One region of the Paenibacillus sp. QJM3NY_38 genome, then DNA from elsewhere that is predicted to be linked to it. Evidence: a T-box and tRNA genes for the amino acid it is inferred to sense, from the RefSeq annotation. Region 1 holds a T-box; the other holds one or more tRNA genes.
The links. A T-box is a leader RNA that pairs with one kind of tRNA and senses whether it is charged. The one in region 1 lies ahead of metG (methionine--tRNA ligase), so its partner is inferred to be a tRNA-Met.
Positions count from the first base shown of each region.

Region 2: it encodes a tRNA-Met, which carries the amino acid that the T-box ahead of metG (methionine--tRNA ligase) is inferred to sense. The anticodon was not compared.

Region 1 covers NZ_CM149665.1:2,431,054-2,441,158, reverse strand. The annotation lists gene AC0VZ8_RS10745 (patatin-like phospholipase family protein) at 1-367, opposite strand, end outside; gene AC0VZ8_RS10740 (family 10 glycosylhydrolase) at 446-2,005, opposite strand; gene mntR (transcriptional regulator MntR) at 2,122-2,547, opposite strand; gene AC0VZ8_RS10730 (cytochrome c biogenesis CcdA family protein) at 2,700-3,413, opposite strand; gene AC0VZ8_RS10725 (metal ABC transporter permease) at 3,431-4,237, opposite strand; gene AC0VZ8_RS10720 (metal ABC transporter ATP-binding protein) at 4,283-5,032, opposite strand; gene AC0VZ8_RS10715 (metal ABC transporter solute-binding protein, Zn/Mn family) at 5,133-6,263, opposite strand; gene metG (methionine--tRNA ligase) at 6,474-8,462, opposite strand; T-box leader at 8,550-8,809, opposite strand; gene yidD (membrane protein insertion efficiency factor YidD) at 8,938-9,195, opposite strand; gene AC0VZ8_RS10700 (Fur family transcriptional regulator) at 9,192-9,662, opposite strand; gene AC0VZ8_RS10695 (stalk domain-containing protein) at 9,891-10,105, opposite strand, start outside.
Region 2 covers NZ_CM149665.1:160,557-170,661, forward strand. The annotation lists rRNA gene AC0VZ8_RS00750 (23S ribosomal RNA) at 1-2,821, shown strand, start outside; tRNA gene AC0VZ8_RS00755 (tRNA-Ser) at 2,906-2,997, shown strand; tRNA gene AC0VZ8_RS00760 (tRNA-Met) at 3,030-3,106, shown strand; tRNA gene AC0VZ8_RS00765 (tRNA-Val) at 3,116-3,191, shown strand; tRNA gene AC0VZ8_RS00770 (tRNA-Thr) at 3,217-3,292, shown strand; tRNA gene AC0VZ8_RS00775 (tRNA-Asp) at 3,306-3,382, shown strand; tRNA gene AC0VZ8_RS00780 (tRNA-Phe) at 3,467-3,539, shown strand; tRNA gene AC0VZ8_RS00785 (tRNA-Tyr) at 3,552-3,637, shown strand; tRNA gene AC0VZ8_RS00790 (tRNA-Lys) at 3,645-3,717, shown strand; gene AC0VZ8_RS00795 (PucR family transcriptional regulator) at 3,868-5,082, shown strand; gene AC0VZ8_RS00800 (ABC transporter ATP-binding protein) at 5,191-6,315, shown strand; gene hprK (HPr(Ser) kinase/phosphatase) at 6,750-7,688, shown strand; gene lgt (prolipoprotein diacylglyceryl transferase) at 7,709-8,842, shown strand; gene ppaX (pyrophosphatase PpaX) at 8,850-9,500, shown strand; gene AC0VZ8_RS00820 (acyltransferase) at 9,514-10,020, shown strand.

The sequences.
Region 1 (10,105 bases):
ACAGCTTGCCTGCCGGGATGTCCGAAAACGTAAATATCCCTTTGGCAAGCAGGATTTCCCGAATCCAGTTCTCCAGGGCTTCTCCGGAATACAGCCCCTTCTTAATCAACACCCGCAAGGCGGGACCGATAAACTTCGTATTAAAGATCGGTGCTCGCTGGAGAAACGAATGAAAGGGCGTCTCCTCAATAATGCGCTTGATCTCGTCTGCCCGGTAGCCTGCTGCCAGCACGGATGCCACGATCGAACCGGAGGACGTTCCGGCAACACGGCTGAATTCCATGCCGGCATTCTCCGCCGCCTTGACAGCCCCGGCAAGCGAGATCCCCTTAACTCCCCCACCTTCAAATACCGCATTGATTTGCATATAAAATCCCCCGCCTCACATGGTCTAATGACTATGTATGAGCGCGGGGGATGTTTCATACCTATGGGACGTGCCGATTTATCTATAATATGATTGCAATTGATCTTTAATGCCTAACGGATTACTTAAAATATTCTCTGCTCTAAAGAAAATGCTGCCTTTAACCTCGGCATAATTCTGATTGTACTTCAATTGATTGATGATCTCCGATGCGCTCTGCCAACCGATTTCGCTGGTTCCCAGTTTGTATGGAGCGTGACCGATCAGGAGATCTACGCCGGTTCCTTGTACTTCGCTGGCCCACCAGTCCACCAGCTTATCATAGTCGGCGGCCGGATTACTCATGCTCCAATAGATTTGCGGAGCCACGTAATCGATCCAGCCGTTCTGGATCCAGGCCCGCACATCAGCATACATGCTGTCATAAGCCGTCACGCCGGCTTTCGTATCCGATCCCGTCTTGTCCACGGACTGGTTACGCCATACGCCGAAAGGACTGATTCCGTATTCAACGTCCGGTTTCACACGGTGAATGCTCTCACCGAGCGATTGCACAAATGCATTGATGTTTCCGCGACGCCAATCTGCAAGGTTTGCATAAGCGCCTTGATTGTATTGGCGGTATGCCGCATCATCTTTGAAGACCGTATTCGATGGGTAGAAGTAATCATCCAGATGAATACCGTCAATATCGTATCCGTCCACGACCTCCATTATGGTATCGATGATATGCTGCCGAGCTTCCGGGATCCCAGGATTGATGTACAGCTGCTTGCCGGTGTTCACGATCCAATCCGGGTGGCTGAGCGCAACGTGGGATGGATCGAGCGATGCTGTCAAAATATCGGTGTTGGCCCGGAAAGGATTAAACCATGCGTGGAACTCCATATTCCGTTTATGCGTTTCCTCAACCATGAAAGCTACCGGATCATACCCCGGATCTGCTCCTTGAATCCCTGTCAGCACCTTGGACCATGGCACCATAGTGGATGGATACAATGCATCGCCAGCCGGACGTACCTGCACGTACACGGTATTGATGCCAACTTCCTGGAGCGAATCCAGCAAGGCGATGTAAGATGCCTTTTGCTGCTCTGCGCTGGTCTTTGTTTTCGGCCAATCCAGATTGAACACCGTGGATATCCAAGCGCCTCTGACTTCATCCCCTGTGGATACCGGTGGTGGAAGAACGACGTCCGTGCCTGTAGTCAGCGAGATACGCTGTGCCGCTTGGTTCCATTCGACCTGCACACCCAGGTTCTCGCTGACAAACCGCAGCGGAACCATAACCCGGCCGCTCTTAATTTCAACCGATGCATCAAGTGCTACGGAGGAGCCGTTCACAAGCGCGGTTTTGCTGCCGGATGTCAATTGCAGATTCGAGCCGTCCAGCCCGATATTTACTGTCTTTAGCTTCTGATTCCAAGCTACCGAAGCGCCCAGGCCTTCACTGATAATCCGCGTAGGAACCATGGTTACATTAACCTTCGGCAATATGTAAGGAGATACGTCACTGTTTAAGGTTACACCGTCCAACTGAATACGGATAGGAGCTGCCTTCGCTTGCGCAGTTGGGACCACCGACGGGAGACACAATAGTAACATGATCAGCACCAACAACCATCTACGAAGCTTCATTTCTATTAATCCTCCGAAAATATGAAATTTGCAGGTAATCTAACTTATTAATATAACACTGGAAATATGACGGTTCAGTTTAAAAAAGCATCTGTCACAAGCGGACAGATGCCACATTACGATTCGTTGACTAATTCGTTATGAACGTCACGCAAATCCTGAAGTCGATTCTCATCGCGCTTGAAATACTCCACAAGCGTCTCAATTCTCGTAATGGAATCCCAGCTTAAATGATGCTCGATTCCCTCAACGTCCCTATAAATATTTTCATCCTGTACACCTATCATCTCAAGGAATTCCTCAAGCAAATGATGACGTTCCATGAGCCGTTTGCCCATTTTTTTGCCTTTGCTGGTCAAAACCAAACCGCGATATTTTTCATAGATCAAATATTCGTCCTTGTCCAGCTTTTGAATCATCTTCGTGACGGATGAGGGGTGAACCTCCAAGCCTTCGGCAATATCCGAAACGCGCGCATATCCTTTTTCGTCGATCAACTTGTAGATGCGCTCCAAATAATCCTCCATGCTAGGTGTCGGCATCTTATTCCCTCTTTTCTATAGTTACATAACCCGTGCAAAATCCTGTTTTACCTGCAATAGTAATGATACATGTTTTGGAGACCGGTTGGCAAGTCCTGGCCCAATCCTATGTCAATAATGACTTATGAATTAAACCAGTCTTCCGCTCGATTTTAAAATTTCAGCCACTCCGGCGTAATGCCTTGCAGCCAAATCGTAATTTTGTACATTTGATCTGTAAAGAGCAGAACCCCCATCAGTATCATCAAGACGCCGCCGACTTTCATCAGCGTGCTTGAATACTTGAGAATCCAGCGGGTTGAGCCGATGAAAAAAGCCAGGATGAAAAAAGGCACTGCAAATCCCAGGGAGTACGAGGTAATCAGCGGGAACCAGGTTCCCGGATCGGAAGCTGCCAGCGCGATGATGGCCGTTAAAATCGGGCCGACGCATGGCGACCAGCCTGCAGCAAACCCGATGCCAAACAGAAATGTTCCTATGTATCCGGTCGGTTTGGATTTAAAATTGAATTTCCGGTCCTTCATTAAAAACTTAGGCTGGAAAATGCCAATGAGCATAAGTCCCATCACGATGATCAGCAGCGCAGACAGCTGACGGATCAAGTCTTGATATTCCGTGAAGAACTCCCCGAATAGGCCTGCCCCCCAACCGAGGGTGTAATAAACAGCAGAAAACCCAAGGATGAACGCAAGTGTATGCGTCATGGTCCGGAAACGGACCTCCTTGCGGTTCTGTTCGTTCTTCAAGTCATTAACCGACATGCCTGTAATAATCGATAAGTAGGACGGGTACAGCGGTAAACAGCATGGAGATATAAAAGAAGCAAAACCGGCAGCAAATGCGATGCCGATATTAATATCAGCCATTTTATTTCAGAACCCCCTTATGTCGTAAAGCCCTTTTTGCCGACAAGCGTAATGATAAGCAGGCTGATCAGCAGCAGCACGATGGTCGCGCCGGGTGCCAGATTAAATACGCCCGCAAGCATCAATCCCCCGATAACGGCAATTTCGGAGATGATGACCGATAATACGATAGAGCCTCGGAAGCTTCTTGCCAGCAGTAAACTGATCGCTACCGGAATCACCAACAATGCGGATACCAGAAGCGCGCCCACAATTTTGATGGCAGTGCTTACGACAAGGGCCGTCAGTACCGTAATGATCATGTTCATCCATTTGACAGGCAGGCCGCTGACACTGGCGGCATCCTCCTCGAAGCTGAGCAGGAAGAACTCCTTGAAGAACATCACCACAACCGCAATGACAACGATGGTTACACCGCCCACCATATAAATATCCGTGGAATCCAGCGTGTAGATACTGCCGAACAGATAACTCATAACATCCGTATTATAGCCCATTCCCAGGGTAAAAAACAGCGAGGCAAGCGCAACGCCGCCAGACATAATAATGGCGATTGACAGCTCGGCATAACTTTTATATGCCTTTCGCAGCTTCTCAATCGCAAATGACGCCAGCACCGCGAACACAAGTCCAGCGGCAAGCGGATATACTTCGATCAGGAATCCGAGCGCTACACCCGCAATCGTAACGTGTGACAACGTATCGCCGATCATGGACAGCCTGCGCAGCACGAGGAATATCCCGATAAGCGGGGCTGTAATGCCGATCAGAATCCCTCCGATCAGCGCCCGCTGAAAAAAATCGCTAAACAAAATATCAAGCAATGATAACGTCCCCTTCTCCTGCTTCAAAAAGCTTGTTTCTATACATTAGACGAGCGAATGCTGCAAATCCACTTCCGCGCAGTTTTCGATTTCATGAGAATGCCTTACAAAAAACTGAATTTTTCCGTTCTGCGATACCGGCGATTCTCCCAGATAGTCTTTGACCATGTCCAAATCATGGGTGACCATCAAAAACGTCATGTGATGATGGGCATGCATATGGGTAATCAGTTCAAAGAATCCGGCCTGGGTCTCGGCATCAATGCCGATCGTAGGCTCGTCCAGTATGAGCAGATCCGGGCGATTGATGAGCGCCCGAGCGAGAAACACGCGCTGCTGCTGTCCCCCGGACAGGGCCCCGATCCGCTTATCGGCAATATCCTGAATGCGCATCACTTCCAGCGCGTCCTCACATTTCTGGTGGTCCAGGCGGTTCAAACGGCGAAACATTTTCTTCCGATTATATAGCCCGGACATGACAACTTCACGCACAGTGGCCGGGAACAGCGGATTAAACGAATTTTTCTGCGGAACGTACCCGATTCGCTCCCAGTCCTGAAACTTGCGGATCGGCTGACCGAACAGTTCGATAGACCCTTCGGCGGCAGGCAGCAATCCAACGATCATGCGGAGCAGCGTCGTTTTCCCAGCTCCATTCGACCCGACAATACCTACGAAGTCCCGTTCTTTTATGGTGAAATTGAGATCCTTGATCACCTGTTGCTCGCGGTAATGAAAGGATACATCCTTGATTTGTACAATAGGTTGGTGGCAATCCTGTGCTGCCGGCTCCATAACCAGGCCGCCTTTCTCTCTGTAGTCTTTCTATCTAATATATGAACTTCATAAACATTCATAACACGAAAGAAGAGGGGGATATGCTCCCCCATCTTCCTTATTGTAAAGCCTTCGTTAGATTTTGCAAATTTTTCTCCATCAGCGTGAAATAATTCTCGCCGCCGCTCACCTGCTCCTTAGTCAGTCCCTCCACCGGATTCAATACCAAGGTTTCCACGCCTGCTTCATTTGCCAGCGTTTTGGCAAGTTTATCCGACACGAGCTCTTCGAAGAAAATATATTTAACTTCCTTCTCTTTCACCGTCTGGGTGAGGTTCACAATATCCTGCGCTCTGGGCTCCGCGTCCGGTGAGAGTCCCATAATCGCATGCTGCGTCAAGCCATAATCCCGGCACAGATAACCAAACGCTTGGTGGGATACGACAATGTCTTTCTTCGGCATTTTGGACAACTCGCTTGTGAAATCGTTATCCAGTTTGACCAGCTTCTCTTTCAAGGCTTCAAAGCGCTGTTCGTAACCGTCCTTATGTTCAGGATCCACCTCGACAAGGCTGTTCTTGATATTCTCTGCCATGATCAGAGCCGATTTCGGGCTTACCCATGTATGCGGGTCCGTATGATGAGTGTCGGTGCTAGTCTCGGCGGGCTCTTCTGCGTGGTCATGGCCCGCATGATCTTCTTCGGCACCTTCTTCATGGCTGTGATCATGCTCTGCTTCCGCGCCTTCCTCGTGGCTGTGATCGTGCTCTGCTTCGGCACCTTCTTCATGGCTGTGATCATGTTCCTCTTCGTGGGCTGCTTCCCCGTGTCCATGACCATCGTCTCCCACAGCATCAATCAGCTGGATGCCGTGACTGACTTCAACCGGCTTGACTTGCGTGTCTTTATCAAGTCCCTTCAAAAATCCCGGTACCCAGCCTTCCAGCCCGGCACCGTTATAGAGAAACAGCTGGGCCTTGGAAGTATTCACGATATCCTGACTGCGCGGTGTCCAATCATGCGGCTCCACGCCCGTTGGCAGAAGATTTACGACATTGGCGTCATCCCCGCCAATCTCCTTCGTAAATTCATATATTGGATAAAAGGTCGTAATGACGTTTACCTTGCCCTCAACAATGCCGCCGCCGGATTTACTTCCGCATCCCGACAGGATAAGTACCGCCAATAAGATAGAGGTTACACTCCAGGTCCAACCGTTAAGTTTGTTCTCTCTCTTTCTCTTGTTCATGTTCATCTCCCCATATCCGCTCCGTTCAATTAATCGTAATCATTACTAACAAGATTATAAGAGCAGGCAAACCCGTTGTCAACCAAATCGTAAAACTTACTATTATTTTTCAATAGAGATGTCATATCCTCCGTATTAAAGGAAAAAATAACGGCGTACCCCTTAACAGGGTACACCGTCTATCGCGACTTAATTCAATGAAAGAGCATTTTATTTGACAACTGCGCCGTTAGGCATGCCGTCCGGTACGGTTGCAAGCGTCAGCTGATCGCCGTGGGAGGCGGCCAGAATCATGCCTTGCGACATTTCGCCTCTAAGCTTCACCGGTTTCAGGTTCGTTACGCAAATCACTTTGCGTCCAACCAATTCCTCCGGCGTGTAAAACTTCGCTATGCCGGATACCACTTGCCGCTGCTCGAATCCGAGGTCTAGCTGCAGCTTAAGCAGCTTGTCCGCTTTCTTCACCGGCTCGGCTGCAATCACCTGCGCTACGCGCAGCTCGACCTTGGCAAAATCTTCAATGCCGATTTCCTCTTTAAGCTCTACAGGCTCCGCCGTGCTCTCGGCGGACGAATTTGCTGCCGAGGTCGAAGTCTCTTTCTGAGTGGCCTTCGTACCGCCTGTCATCGCCTCGGCGATGTATGCCACTTCCTGCTCTGTATCCAGGCGTGGGAATATCGGCTCGCCCTTTTGAAGCTTCGATCCAGCCGGTATAGCTCCGAACTGTCGTCCGCTCTCCCAAGTCGTCCATTCGCCTTCCGCCAGGCCAAGCTGATCCCACATTTTCTTCGGTGTACGGGTCAGGAACGGCTGAAGCAGAATTGATGCTACGCGGAGCGTCTCCACCAAGTGACTCATGACGGATGCCAGCTCATTCCGTTTGTTCTCGTCTTTGGCCAACGTCCAAGGCTGGGTCTCATCAATATATTTGTTGCTGCGGCTGACAAACTGACTGATGGCCGTTAGTGCAACGGAAAATTCCATATTTTCCATAGCGGTTTCGACTTTCTCATAAACCGACTTGGCCGCTTCCTCGATCGCTGCATCAAACGGCGTTACGCCGGCGGAGAAAGCCGGAACCACTCCGTCAAAATATTTATCGACCATGGCCACGGTACGGTTCAACAAGTTACCTAAGTCATTGGCCAGGTCGGAGTTCACCCGTTCCACGAAGCTTTCCGGCGTAAAGGTGCCGTCCGCTCCGAATGGAACTTCACGCAGCAGGTAATAACGAAGCGCATCAAGACCATACCGGTCAATCATCGTCACCGGATCGACCACATTCCCCTTGGACTTGGACATTTTCCCGTCCTTCATCAGCAGCCAGCCATGGGCAAACACCTTTTTCGGAAGCGGAACATCGAGCGCCATCAGAATGATCGGCCAATAGATCGTATGGAAACGAACGATCTCCTTACTCATCAGGTGTACGTCGGCCGGCCAGTATTTGTCATACAGGTTGGTGTCCTCTGTACCGTAACCGAGTGCCGTTATATAGTTCAGAAGGGCGTCAATCCACACATAGATCACATGTTTCGGATCGCTCTTCACTTTCACGCCCCACTCATAGGTCGTACGGGACACAGCCAGATCCTCAAGTCCCGGCTTAATGAAGTTGTTGATCATCTCATTCTTGCGAGATACCGGCTGAATGAAATCCGGATTCTCCTCGTAATACTGGAGCAGGCGGTCCACATATTTGCTCATGCGGAAGAAGTAGCTCTCTTCCTTGACAAGCTCAACAGGTCGCCCACAGTCCGGACAGTTGCCGTTTACCAGCTGACGCTCCAGGAAGAACGACTCACAAGGTGTACAGTACCAGCCTTCGTATTCACCCTTGTAGATGTCATCCTGCTTCAGCAGACGCTCAAATACCTCCTGTACAACCGTGGTATGGCGCTGCTCCGTGGTGCGAATGAAATCTTCGTTCGATATGTCCAGCTTCTTCCACAGGTCCTTGATGCCGGCCACGATATCGTCGACGAACTGCTGCGGGGTTTTTCCAGCCTCCGCCGCTTTGCGTTCGATCTTCTGTCCGTGCTCATCGGTCCCCGTCAAATAACGGACATCGTATCCGCGAAGCCGTTTGTAGCGGGCCATCGCGTCGCCAGCCACCGTAGTATAAGCATGGCCGATATGCAGCTTATCACTTGGATAATAGATTGGCGTTGTAATATAAAACGTCTTTTTGTCTGCCATAGTAACCTTCCTTTACCGTGAAATGGATTGTTTGTATCAGGCAATCTCTTTACGAAAACAGCAGTAAACAGCAAAAAACCCCCGCCCCCATGGGACGAGAGTTATTCTCACGCGTTACCACCCAAATTCCCTGTCCCCTTACGGGTAACAGGCTCATCTGCCGTCATCCGGCCGTCCATTAACGCTGGCTCACGCCGCTCCTTTACGGCAGCCTTTCTACCCGGACTGCAGCGCTCAAAAGCGGATCCTCCAAGACCATTTTCCGAAATTCGCCAAGACCGGTTTCCAGCTGCTCCGGCTCTCTGTTCAAGGCAAGCTTTCCGTACTTATCTCTTCCTCGGATATATCTATAATTTCTTACATTTTAATCAAACGGGCTGCGGCGTGTCAAGGTGAGCCGCGGTCCGTAGAATGGCTATGACCAATAAGACAGGATGCATTCCGTTTCGTATCCGCTAGGATACCCCAAAAAACGCTATTTCTCTGTTAATGAAGACGACATCTTATCCTTGCGCGGCGGAACCATATCAATGCCGCCTGGATGAAACGGATGGCATCTTGCTATTCGCTTGGCCGCCAGCCAGGAGCCCTTGAGCGCGCCGTGCACCTCAATCGCTTCAAGAGCATAGGCCGAGCAGGTTGGATAGAATCGGCAAGTCGCCGGTTTCAACGGAGAGATGAATTTCCGATAGAAGTGTATCGGCACCTTCACCACCCTGCGCGCTGTGCTCATGCCCGGCTATCCCGTTTTCCTGCACTGGCTGGTGAAGTTTCATTATCCGCATTGTCCTTGCCGCAGTCCCGGCAGTAGCCGAACACTTCGAATTTATGCTGAACCACCTGGAAATCATCCGGCGCATCGGTCAGCTGCATCGGGCAAAACGTAATCGGGTACGTCTTCTGGCACTGCAAGCAGATCATGTGATGATGATGATGCTCTTCGCTGCAGCGTCCTCGAAACTTGATGCCTTCCTCGAACACAACCTGCTCCAATACGCCAAGCTCGTACAATACCCTAAGATTCCGATAGACCGTATCGAAGCTCAAACCGCTGTACTTCCGGCCCATATATTCGTACACATCCTTGGCCGTTAAATAGCCAGGATGTTCCCCAAACAATTTGGCAAGTGTCTTGCGCTGATCAGTAATGCGCAGCCCATGTTCCGCCATGGCGTCGATGATCTGTTCCGTCGTAAGCATACGGAGGTAACCTCCTCTACTTGAGAATACTCTCTTCTTATAATGCCTGAAAAATAAGATAGCGTCAATGAAAGCGGTTGTGTGTAGGCTAAACGCCTGTAAGGTACTTCACCTATGGAAGGCAAAAGCCTGGGAAAGACGTGATCCCTGGGCAAGAACCAACAAAAAGGACAGCCCTAGCCATGTTCTGGCTAAGAAGCTGTCCCATTGCAATACATGATGAATGGATTAGTTCTTTAATTGCGGAAGCGGCTGGAGCAGGATGTTGACTGGCAGACTGCTTCCCGGTGCCGCCGTAAACAGGATTTCCACGGTCTGCTCGTAATTCCCCGTACGATAGAGAACGGCAGCTTCATTCGGCGCAGATACGGCGCCTCCGCTTGTATTCGGCGTCTGAATGATATTTCCGTTCACCATCATCGCACCCATGTACTTGCCTCCGC
Region 2 (10,105 bases), 2.3 Mb from region 1:
GGGATGTCCGAATGGGGAAACCCAGCTGATGTAATAGTCAGTTACCCGTATCTGAATACATAGGATACGAGGAGGCATACCCAGGGAACTGAAACATCTAAGTACCTGGAGGAAGAGAAAACAAGAGTGATTCCGTCAGTAGCGGCGAGCGAACGCGGAACAGCCTAAACCAGAGAGCTTGCTCTCTGGGGTTGTGGGACGTCTCACATGGAGTTACAAAGGAACATATTAGGTGAAGAGGTCTGGAAAGGCCCGCTATAAGAGGTAAAAGCCCTGTAGCCGAAAGTATATTCCCTCCGAGACGGATCCCGAGTAGTGCGGGGCACGTGAAACCCCGTATGAATCCAGCAGGACCATCTGCTAAGGCTAAATACTCCCTAGCGACCGATAGTGAAACAGTACCGTGAGGGAAAGGTGAAAAGCACCCCGGAAGGGGAGTGAAATAGATCCTGAAACCGTGTGCTTACAAGAAGTCAGAGCCCGATCTATGGGTGATGGCGTGCCTTTTGTAGAATGAACCGGCGAGTTACGTTCCCATGCAAGGTTAAGGCGAGAAGCCGTAGCCGCAGCGAAAGCGAGTCTGAATAGGGCGACTGAGTATGTGGGCGTAGACCCGAAACCGTGTGATCTACCCCTGTCCAGGGTGAAGGTGCGGTAACACGCACTGGAGGCCCGAACCCACGTATGTTGAAAAATGCGGGGATGAGGTGGGGGTAGCGGAGAAATTCCAATCGAACTCGGAGATAGCTGGTTCTCCCCGAAATAGCTTTAGGGCTAGCCTCGGAATGAAGAGTCGTGGAGGTAGAGCACTGATTGGGTGCGGGGCCCGCAAGGGTTACCAAGCTCAGTCAAACTCCGAATGCCATAGACTTATATCCGGGAGTCAGACAGTGAGTGCTAAGATCCATTGTCAAAAGGGAAACAGCCCAGACCATCAGCTAAGGTCCCCAAGTGTGTGTTAAGTGGGAAAGGATGTGGAGTTGCACAGACAACCAGGATGTTGGCTTAGAAGCAGCCACCATTTAAAGAGTGCGTAATAGCTCACTGGTCGAGTGACTCTGCGCCGAAAATGTAACGGGGCTAAACACACCACCGAAGCTATGGCTTGATGCGTATGCATCAGGGGTAGGGGAGCGTTGTGTATGCGTTGAAGGTGTACCGTAAGGAGCGCTGGAGAGTACACAAGTGAGAATGCCGGTATGAGTAACGAAAAGATCAGTGAGAATCTGATCCGCCGAAAGCCCAAGGTTTCCTGAGGAAGGCTCGTCCGCTCAGGGTAAGTCGGGACCTAAGGTGAGGCCGAAAGGCGTAATCGAAGGACAACAGGTTGAAATTCCTGTACCACCGTAAACCGTTATGAACGATGGGGTGACGCAGGAGGGTAGTGACGCGGACTGATGGATGTCCGTCCAAGCAGTGAGGCTGATGTGTAGGCAAATCCGCACATCGATAAGGCTAGGCTGTGATGGGGAGTGAAAATTATAGTAGCGAAGGTCATGATCTCACACTGCCAAGAAAAGCCTCTAGTCAGGTGAAGGTGCCCGTACCGCAAACCGACACAGGTAGGCGAGAAGAGAATTCTAAGGCGCGCGGAAGAACTCTCGTTAAGGAACTCGGCAAAATGACCCCGTAACTTCGGGAGAAGGGGTGCCTCGGTAGGGTGAATAGCCCGAGGGGGCCGCAGTGAAAAGGCCCAAGCGACTGTTTAGCAAAAACACAGGTCTGTGCGAAGCCGTAAGGCGAAGTATACGGGCTGACGCCTGCCCGGTGCTGGAAGGTTAAGGGGAGCGGTTAGGAGCAATCCGAAGCTGTGAACCGAAGCCCCAGTAAACGGCGGCCGTAACTATAACGGTCCTAAGGTAGCGAAATTCCTTGTCAGGTAAATTCTGACCCGCACGAATGGCGTAACGACTTGGGCGCTGTCTCAACGAGAGATCCGGTGAAATTTTAATACCTGTGAAGATGCAGGTTACCCGCGACAAGACGGAAAGACCCCATGGAGCTTTACTACAGCTTGATATTGGATTTGGGTACGATCTGTACAGGATAGGTGGGAGCCTAAGAAGCATGAGCGCCAGCTTGTGTGGAGGCGACGTTGGGATACCACCCTGATCGTATCTAGGTTCTAACCTGGTACCGTAATCCGGTACGGGGACAGTGTCAGGCGGGCAGTTTGACTGGGGCGGTCGCCTCCTAAAGAGTAACGGAGGCGCCCCAAGGTTCCCTCAGAATGGTTGGAAATCATTCGAAGAGTGCAAAGGCATAAGGGAGCTTGACTGCGAGACCTACAAGTCGAGCAGGGACGAAAGTCGGGCTTAGTGATCCGGTGGTACCGCATGGAAGGGCCATCGCTCAACGGATAAAAGCTACCCTGGGGATAACAGGCTTATCTCCCCCAAGAGTCCACATCGACGGGGAGGTTTGGCACCTCGATGTCGGCTCATCGCATCCTGGGGCTGAAGTAGGTCCCAAGGGTTGGGCTGTTCGCCCATTAAAGCGGTACGCGAGCTGGGTTCAGAACGTCGTGAGACAGTTCGGTCCCTATCTGTCGTGGGCGTAGGAAATTTGAGAGGAGCTGTCCTTAGTACGAGAGGACCGGGATGGACGTACCGCTGGTGCACCAGTTGTTCCGCCAGGAGCATGGCTGGGTAGCTACGTACGGACGGGATAAGCGCTGAAAGCATCTAAGCGTGAAGCCCCCCTCAAGATGAGATTTCCCAACTAGTAAGACCCCTTGAAGACGACGAGGTAGATAGGTTGGAGGTGGAAGTGCAGCAATGCATGGAGCTGACCAATACTAATCGGTCGAGGGCTTATCCAAAAAAAATATTTCAATGTGCTGCAAAGATCGTTTCGTATCTAGTTTTCAGGGAATCAATCTCTGTAACTGCATACAAGTTATGATGGAGAGATACCCAAGTGGCTATAAGGGGACCCTCTGCTAAGGGGTTAGACTGCGTAAGCGGTGCGAGGGTTCGAATCCCTCTCTCTCCGCCATTTGAATAACTTGAACGCAAATAGGTTTATATGGCGGTGTAGCTCAGCTGGCTAGAGCGTACGGTTCATACCCGTGAGGTCGGGGGTTCGATCCCCTCCGCCGCTACCATACATACCTGGAGGCTTAGCTCAGCTGGGAGAGCATCTGCCTTACAAGCAGAGGGTCGGGGGTTCGAACCCCTCAGCCTCCACCATGTACTATTTTTATCACCTTACCATGCCGGTGTAGCTCAATTGGTAGAGCAACTGACTTGTAATCAGTAGGTTGGGGGTTCAAGTCCTCTCGCCGGCACCATCTTTAATAATGTGGAACTGTGGTGTAGAGGCCTAACATGCCTGCCTGTCACGCAGGAGATCGCGGGTTCGAATCCCGTCAGTTCCGCCATTATTAATTTTAAGGAATAAAAATAGTCGGTTTTCCACAGATTAAAGTGGGATGCCGAACTTTATTTTTATGTCATTTATGTAAGGCTCGGTAGCTCAGTCGGTAGAGCAGAGGACTGAAAATCCTCGTGTCGGCGGTTCGATTCCGTCCCGAGCCACCTTTATATCCTGGAGGATTAGCGAAGTGGCCAAACGCAGCAGACTGTAAATCTGTTCTCGTCCGAGTTCGGTGGTTCGAATCCATCATCCTCCACCAGTAATAAGAGCCATTAGCTCAGTTGGTAGAGCACCTGACTTTTAATCAGGGTGTCGAAGGTTCGAGTCCTTCATGGCTCATCCGAAGAGTCGTCAACGTTGTTGACGACTCTTTTTGTGTTGTTTTAAGCTGTTTTTGTCCAATGTAAATAGGCTTAGAGAGAAGGCATTGTCGCTTGTACTGGGTCTTATGCTAAAATAAGAAAAAACGATAAAGTGGTGGAGTCATCAATGGTGGAGATGGAGCACATCGTTCAGAAACTGGAGCAGACCTTGGGTACCTCACTCGGTTTAAAAACATTGAATGATCAGGAAGCGGCATGGTTAACAAAATCAATGGCGACCTCACCGCCATTCGGTGATCGGATTGGTCATGAGGTAAGAGCCCAGGGGTCTGATAACCGTGTAGAAAACGGAACCTCGCACAAATCACAAAGGGTTAACGGCGCCTATGCTCGCAAGGACCTGGGTGAGATTTGGATTCCAGTGAATCCACAGGATCCTAGCCGGGTAATCGTAGCGGATCAGGGTGCTCTGACGGAGTCGGAGATTGGGCTTATAACTCTACTATTGTCGAGCCTGCAGGATACGATGTCAGGGGGAGTACCCAAGAATACCGGTAAAGTTGAAGAAGAACGACGCGCCCAACAGTTGGGTGGTTGGTTAAAGGAACGCCTGCAAGCCGGTGAACTGCTTGCTGAATTACCAGAGGAAATGTGGATTCGGACAAGTTTGACAGAGGACATGGTTCCCTTTCTTCTAATTCATGAGAGCGAGCATGCCCCCACTCCAAGCTATAAGGCGCTGCATCGATTACTGCGCAGCTATTTTGGCGGGGACATCATTCTGGTGCCGCTGCTTGATAAGGAATGGATTATCCTAGCGAACCAAGAATTGCTGGATGGTATAACGACGGATGATAAAGAGGATGCTTCGGTGGAAGGCGACCAGGATTTGCTCTCTTTATTCTGTATGGGGCTCTACGAGCTGATTTCAACGGAATGGGTGGGGGATTTCCATATCTCTGCGATACCAGCGGTTAATGCGCTGCACGCTCTGCCACAGACCGTTAGCATGTTAAGAGAGACAATGACCATTGGCCGTACATTCCAGGTCAAGGAACATATCCATTTATCGACCGGGCTTCATCTGGAGCGTCTGGTTTATAGCATTCCCGAGTACCAGCGCAATCAATTTCTGCGCGAGTACGCTGCCGGCCATACCGATTTGTTCGAGGATAGCGAGACATTGTCAACGCTCGAGTCTTTTTTCGAATTGGATTGTAACGTGAGTGAGACGGCCAAGCACCTGTATATCCACCGTAACACGCTGCTGTACCGCCTGGATAAGATTAAACAGGAGACGGGGCTAGATGTTCGCAGCTTCAGTGATGCGGTTTTAGTGAAAATAACGCTTCTATTGTATAAAGTGACGAAAAGGAAATAGGTTTTTTGTGCAGATTGTGTATAGCAAGTCAGGTGCCTATGGGGTAATATAAGATTATAAATTAATTGTATTCGATTTCATAACATTCATATGAGGGGGCAAATGCACATGGCTGGTGTACGCTTAGAGCATATTTACAAAAAGTATGCAGGTTCGGATAAAGCAACTGTAATTGACGTTAATTTGGATATTAAAGATAAAGAATTTTTGGTTTTGGTAGGTCCTTCCGGTTGCGGTAAGTCCACGACACTGCGTATGATCGCAGGTCTTGAGGAAATTTCTGAGGGTAAACTTTACATTGGCGACCGTGTTGTTAACGATGTAGCACCTAAAGATCGTGACATCGCGATGGTATTCCAATCCTACGCCTTGTATCCACATATGAACGTATACCAGAACATGGCATTCGGTTTGAAACTCCGTAAAGTGAAGAAAGACGAAATCGATAAGCGTGTACGTGAAGCAGCAAAAATCCTGGATATCGAGCATTTGCTTGAGCGTAAGCCAAAAGCTCTGTCCGGTGGTCAGCGTCAGCGTGTTGCCTTGGGTCGTGCGATTGTCCGTGATCCACAAGTCTTCTTGATGGATGAGCCGCTTTCCAACTTGGATGCGAAACTCCGCGGTCAGATGCGTGCCGAAATCACCAAGCTGGTTAAGCGTCTTGAAACCACTTGTATCTACGTAACGCATGACCAAACAGAAGCTATGACAATGGGTGACCGTATCGTTGTTATGCAGGACGGCATCATTCAACAAGCGGATTCCCCAGAGCAACTGTACAACAATCCGAACAACCTGTTCGTTGCTGGTTTCATCGGTTCCCCAACCATGAACTTCATCAACGGTAAATTGTCCGAGCAAAACGGTGGCGTATACTTCACTTCCCAGGGCTTGAACGTTCAAGTACCAGGTGGTAAAGCACAATTGCTCAAAAATAAATCCATGATTGGCAAAGAAGTGATCATGGGTGTTCGTCCGGAAGATATTCATGAAGAGCCAGTCTTCCTGGAAGCTTCCCCGAACACAATCTTCTCTGCAAAAGTCGATGTAACCGAGAACCTTGGTCACGAAATGCTCTTGTACCTGAGCGGCTTGGGCACCGATACGGTTATCGGCCGTGTAGACGGACGTTCGACTACTCGCGAAGGCGACAATGTGAAATTGGCACTCGACATGAACAAAGTTCATATCTTTGATAAAGAGTCTGAATTGAACGTATTGCTCGAAGACTAATCTTCAGCAATCGGGATCTCTTGAAAACCGCCCCCTCAAGGGGCGGTTTTTTTAGGAGAAAAAGACAATATCACGCTAGGATTCCCGCCCTGGGACAAGGTTTGGATCTCCTTTGCCGATGCCAGTTGAGGTTTCCCATGGGCAGCAATCTATTTAAAGCACACCTCTATATAAGCCTAATGTCGCAATGGAGTAGTCGGTTAGAATTGCATTCATTGGCTTTTTTCGATAAGATAAGCACAAAGCAAGGCATACATAAGTATTGAACATATGGGATGTTGAGCATATTTCATGATAATTTCCAGGTCGCAGATAAGTGTGCAGAAGTCTCTTTAGGAATAACTGAATGAGGGAATATATCATCCAAGACGGGCCGTGCCATATGGCGGTTCCGTTGTGATGTCAACATACAATGGAAGAAGAGGGGTAAGACCATGGCCAAGAAAGTGAAGGTATCCGAGCTGGTCCAGCAGTTTCAGCTGGAGGTCATCGCAGGTGAGGAGGGCTTGAAACGTCAGATTACAACGGACGATCTGAATCGCCCGGGATTGGAAATGGCCGGTTATTTTGAATACCATCCGCGGGAACGGGTTCAGCTTATGGGGCGCACGGAGTTGGCTTTCTTCGGAATGCTGAAGCCGGAAGAGCGTAAAGAGCGGATGCGCAGCCTGTGCACGGAAGAAACACCCTGTATCGTCGTAACACGTTCCTTGGAGGTGCCGGAGGAACTTGTGGAACTCGGGAATGAGAGAGGTTTGCCTGTACTGCGCAGCAGCATGGCAACAACCATTCTGACAAGCCGATTCACAAGCTTTCTGGAACGCAAACTTGCACCAACTACAACCATCCACGGGGTATTGTGCGATGTTTATGGCGTAGGGATGCTGATAACAGGCTCAAGCGGTATCGGGAAAAGCGAGACGGCACTGGAGCTCGTCAAACGCGGACACCGATTAATTGCGGACGATGCGGTGGAGATACGTCAGACATCGGATTTTCAGCTGCACGGTACGGCGCCGGAGCTCATTCGCCATCTTCTGGAGATTCGCGGAGTCGGTATTATTAATGTAATGACGTTATTCGGTGCAGGAGCCGTTCGAAACAATAAACGGATTACCCTTGTTGTGCGATTGGAAGCCTGGCAGCAGGATAAACAGTATGATCGTCTGGGGCTAGATGAAGAAACAACACGAATTATTGAGACGGACATCCCTCTGGTCACCATTCCGGTTCGTCCAGGACGTAACCTTGCGGTTATTATTGAAGTGGCAGCTATGAACTACAGATTGAAACAAATGGGACTGAATGCTGCGCTGCAGTTTACAAACAAACTGACAGCTACGATCGCTGAAGATATGGACGATTTGGACTAGGACTAGGGAGGTTATAAAAGATGCAAACATTGCTCATCGATCCGGTGGCGTTCTCCATCGGATCGCTGCGTGTTCATTGGTATGGCTTGATTTTGGGTTTGGGTGCTTTGGCGGGGCTGTTACTGGCCATTCGCGAGGGGAAGCGTTTTGGTATTCCACAAGAATTTTTCATGGATTTGCTCTTGCTTGGCGTGCCTTCCGCAATCATTGGTGCTCGTATTTATTATGTAGCTTTTAAATGGGAAGACTATAAAGACAACTTCCTGGACGTGTTCAAAATATGGAACGGCGGGATTGCCATATTCGGTGCCCTGATTGGTGCCATTATCTGTGCGTTGATCTATGTTCGCAGAAAAGGCTACTCCTTCTGGCGGATTGCCGATATCTGTGCTCCGTCCCTGTTGGCCGGCCAGATCATTGGTCGCTGGGGGAACTTCGTGAACCAGGAGGCCTATGGCGGTCCTGTAAGCGAGTCCTTTTTACGCGGGGAGCTCCATTTGCCTGATTTCATCGTCAATCAAATGAATGTACAAGGCGTATTCCATCATCCTACCTTCCTATATGAATCCTTATGGAACTTGGTGGGTATTGTCATTCTCCTTATTCTTCGCAGGCAGAAATTCCTGCGCGCAGGCGAGCTCTTCATCGGATATTTCATCTGGTATTCCATCGGTCGATTCTTCATTGAAGCCGTACGCACGGACAGTTTGGCGTTCCAAGGCGCAGCCGGCCTTGCCGACTTCATTAACAATGCGTTATGGGCACCGATGACTTGGATGGGCTTTGAACTGGGCCATCTGGACCCGGCTTACGGCAATATTAGGATCTCCCAGCTGCTGTCCGTATTGATTGTCATTGGAGGCATCGTACTGATCATTGTGCGCCGTGTAACGGGTCGCGCCAATGTGCGCTATTTGGACCCTATCGTGTCAACGAAAACCGGAGCAGGTCCTACACCTGAAGCGGACCTTCAGACCAATAAAGCCGCGAAGTCGTCTGCGCAGGCACCTGTTAAGCAGGACAAACCGGCAGCAGAGCCAGCAGAGACGGCTGACAAAAGCTCTCTAACCCAAGTCCAGGAGCCGGAAGTTAAACCGTCCCCAGTAGAAGATACTCCGGCAATAAACCCAGATACGGAGGACAAAAAGGAGTAGTTGCAGCATGATCGAAACCGTACTGTTTGATTTGGACGGAACCATTATTGATACGAATGAATTGATTATCTCGTCGTTTCTGCATGTCTTCGAGGCTCAGACCCCAGGACCGCTAACCAGGGAGCAGATCATTCCACATATGGGAACCACCCTGGAGCAGCAGCTGCGGGCTTTCTCGGGGGGCGTTGAGGACGTTAGTCCGCTTATCAAAGCATACCGCTCCTTCAACACGCTTCATCATGATGAGATGGTTAGACCGTTCCCCCATGTAAATGAAGTCGTGGAGCGCCTTCATCGTCACGGGCTTTCATTGGGGATCGTAACCACGAAGATTCGTCCCTCCACGATGATGACTTTAGAGAAGTACGATCTGGAGCGTTTCATGTCGGCGATTGTGACGGTGAACGACGTTGAGCATCCGAAACCGCATCCTGAGCCTGTTCTGACGGCGATCGAGCGGCTGGGCGCCAATCCGGCTACGACGTTGATGATCGGGGATAGCCCGGTCGATATTCAATCTGCCAAGTCGGCGGGCGTGAAGGCCGCAGCTGTAGCTTGGTCCCTGAAGGGTGAGCAGAAGCTGATGGAGTATGGTCCGGATTATGTTTTAAAGGATATGAAAGACCTGTATGAGATCGTAGGACTTCAAGAGGAATAGGAGTTTTGGCAGCATGGCCAGAAAGATTACCCGTTATCCTGTAGAAGGGCCCAACGCGTTATGGCAAATCTACCGCACCGTGAGCCCGTTCAAGGGCGTCAAGAACTTCATCTTTATCCAGTTGGCCCGCTATTGTCCTATCCTGCCCTTGAAGAACTGGATATACCGTCATATGCTCGGGATGAAGGTGGGGAGGCATACCGCGTTTGGATTGATGGTCATGGTGGATGTGTTTTTTCCGGAGAAAATATCCATCGGCGAGAATTCGGTGATCGGCTACAATACAACGATTCTTGCCCATGAGTATTTAATAAAGGAATATCGTCTGGGTGAAGTGCGGATCGGGGAGAACGTGCTCATCGGCGCGAACACCACGATTTTGCCTGGTGTAACGATCGGAGATGGCGCGGTTGTTGCAGCAGGGTCTGTCGTACATAAAGATGTGGCACCGGGTGTTTTTGTAGGCGGCAATCCATTGCAAGAGCTGAAGAGGACATCAACGGAAAGTGAGTCAATTTGAGGTAATGTGACAAGTTAGGTTCTCAAGCTACCTGAATTATTGTAGAATGAGTAGAGGATAACATGACACAAAGCGATTCAATAGT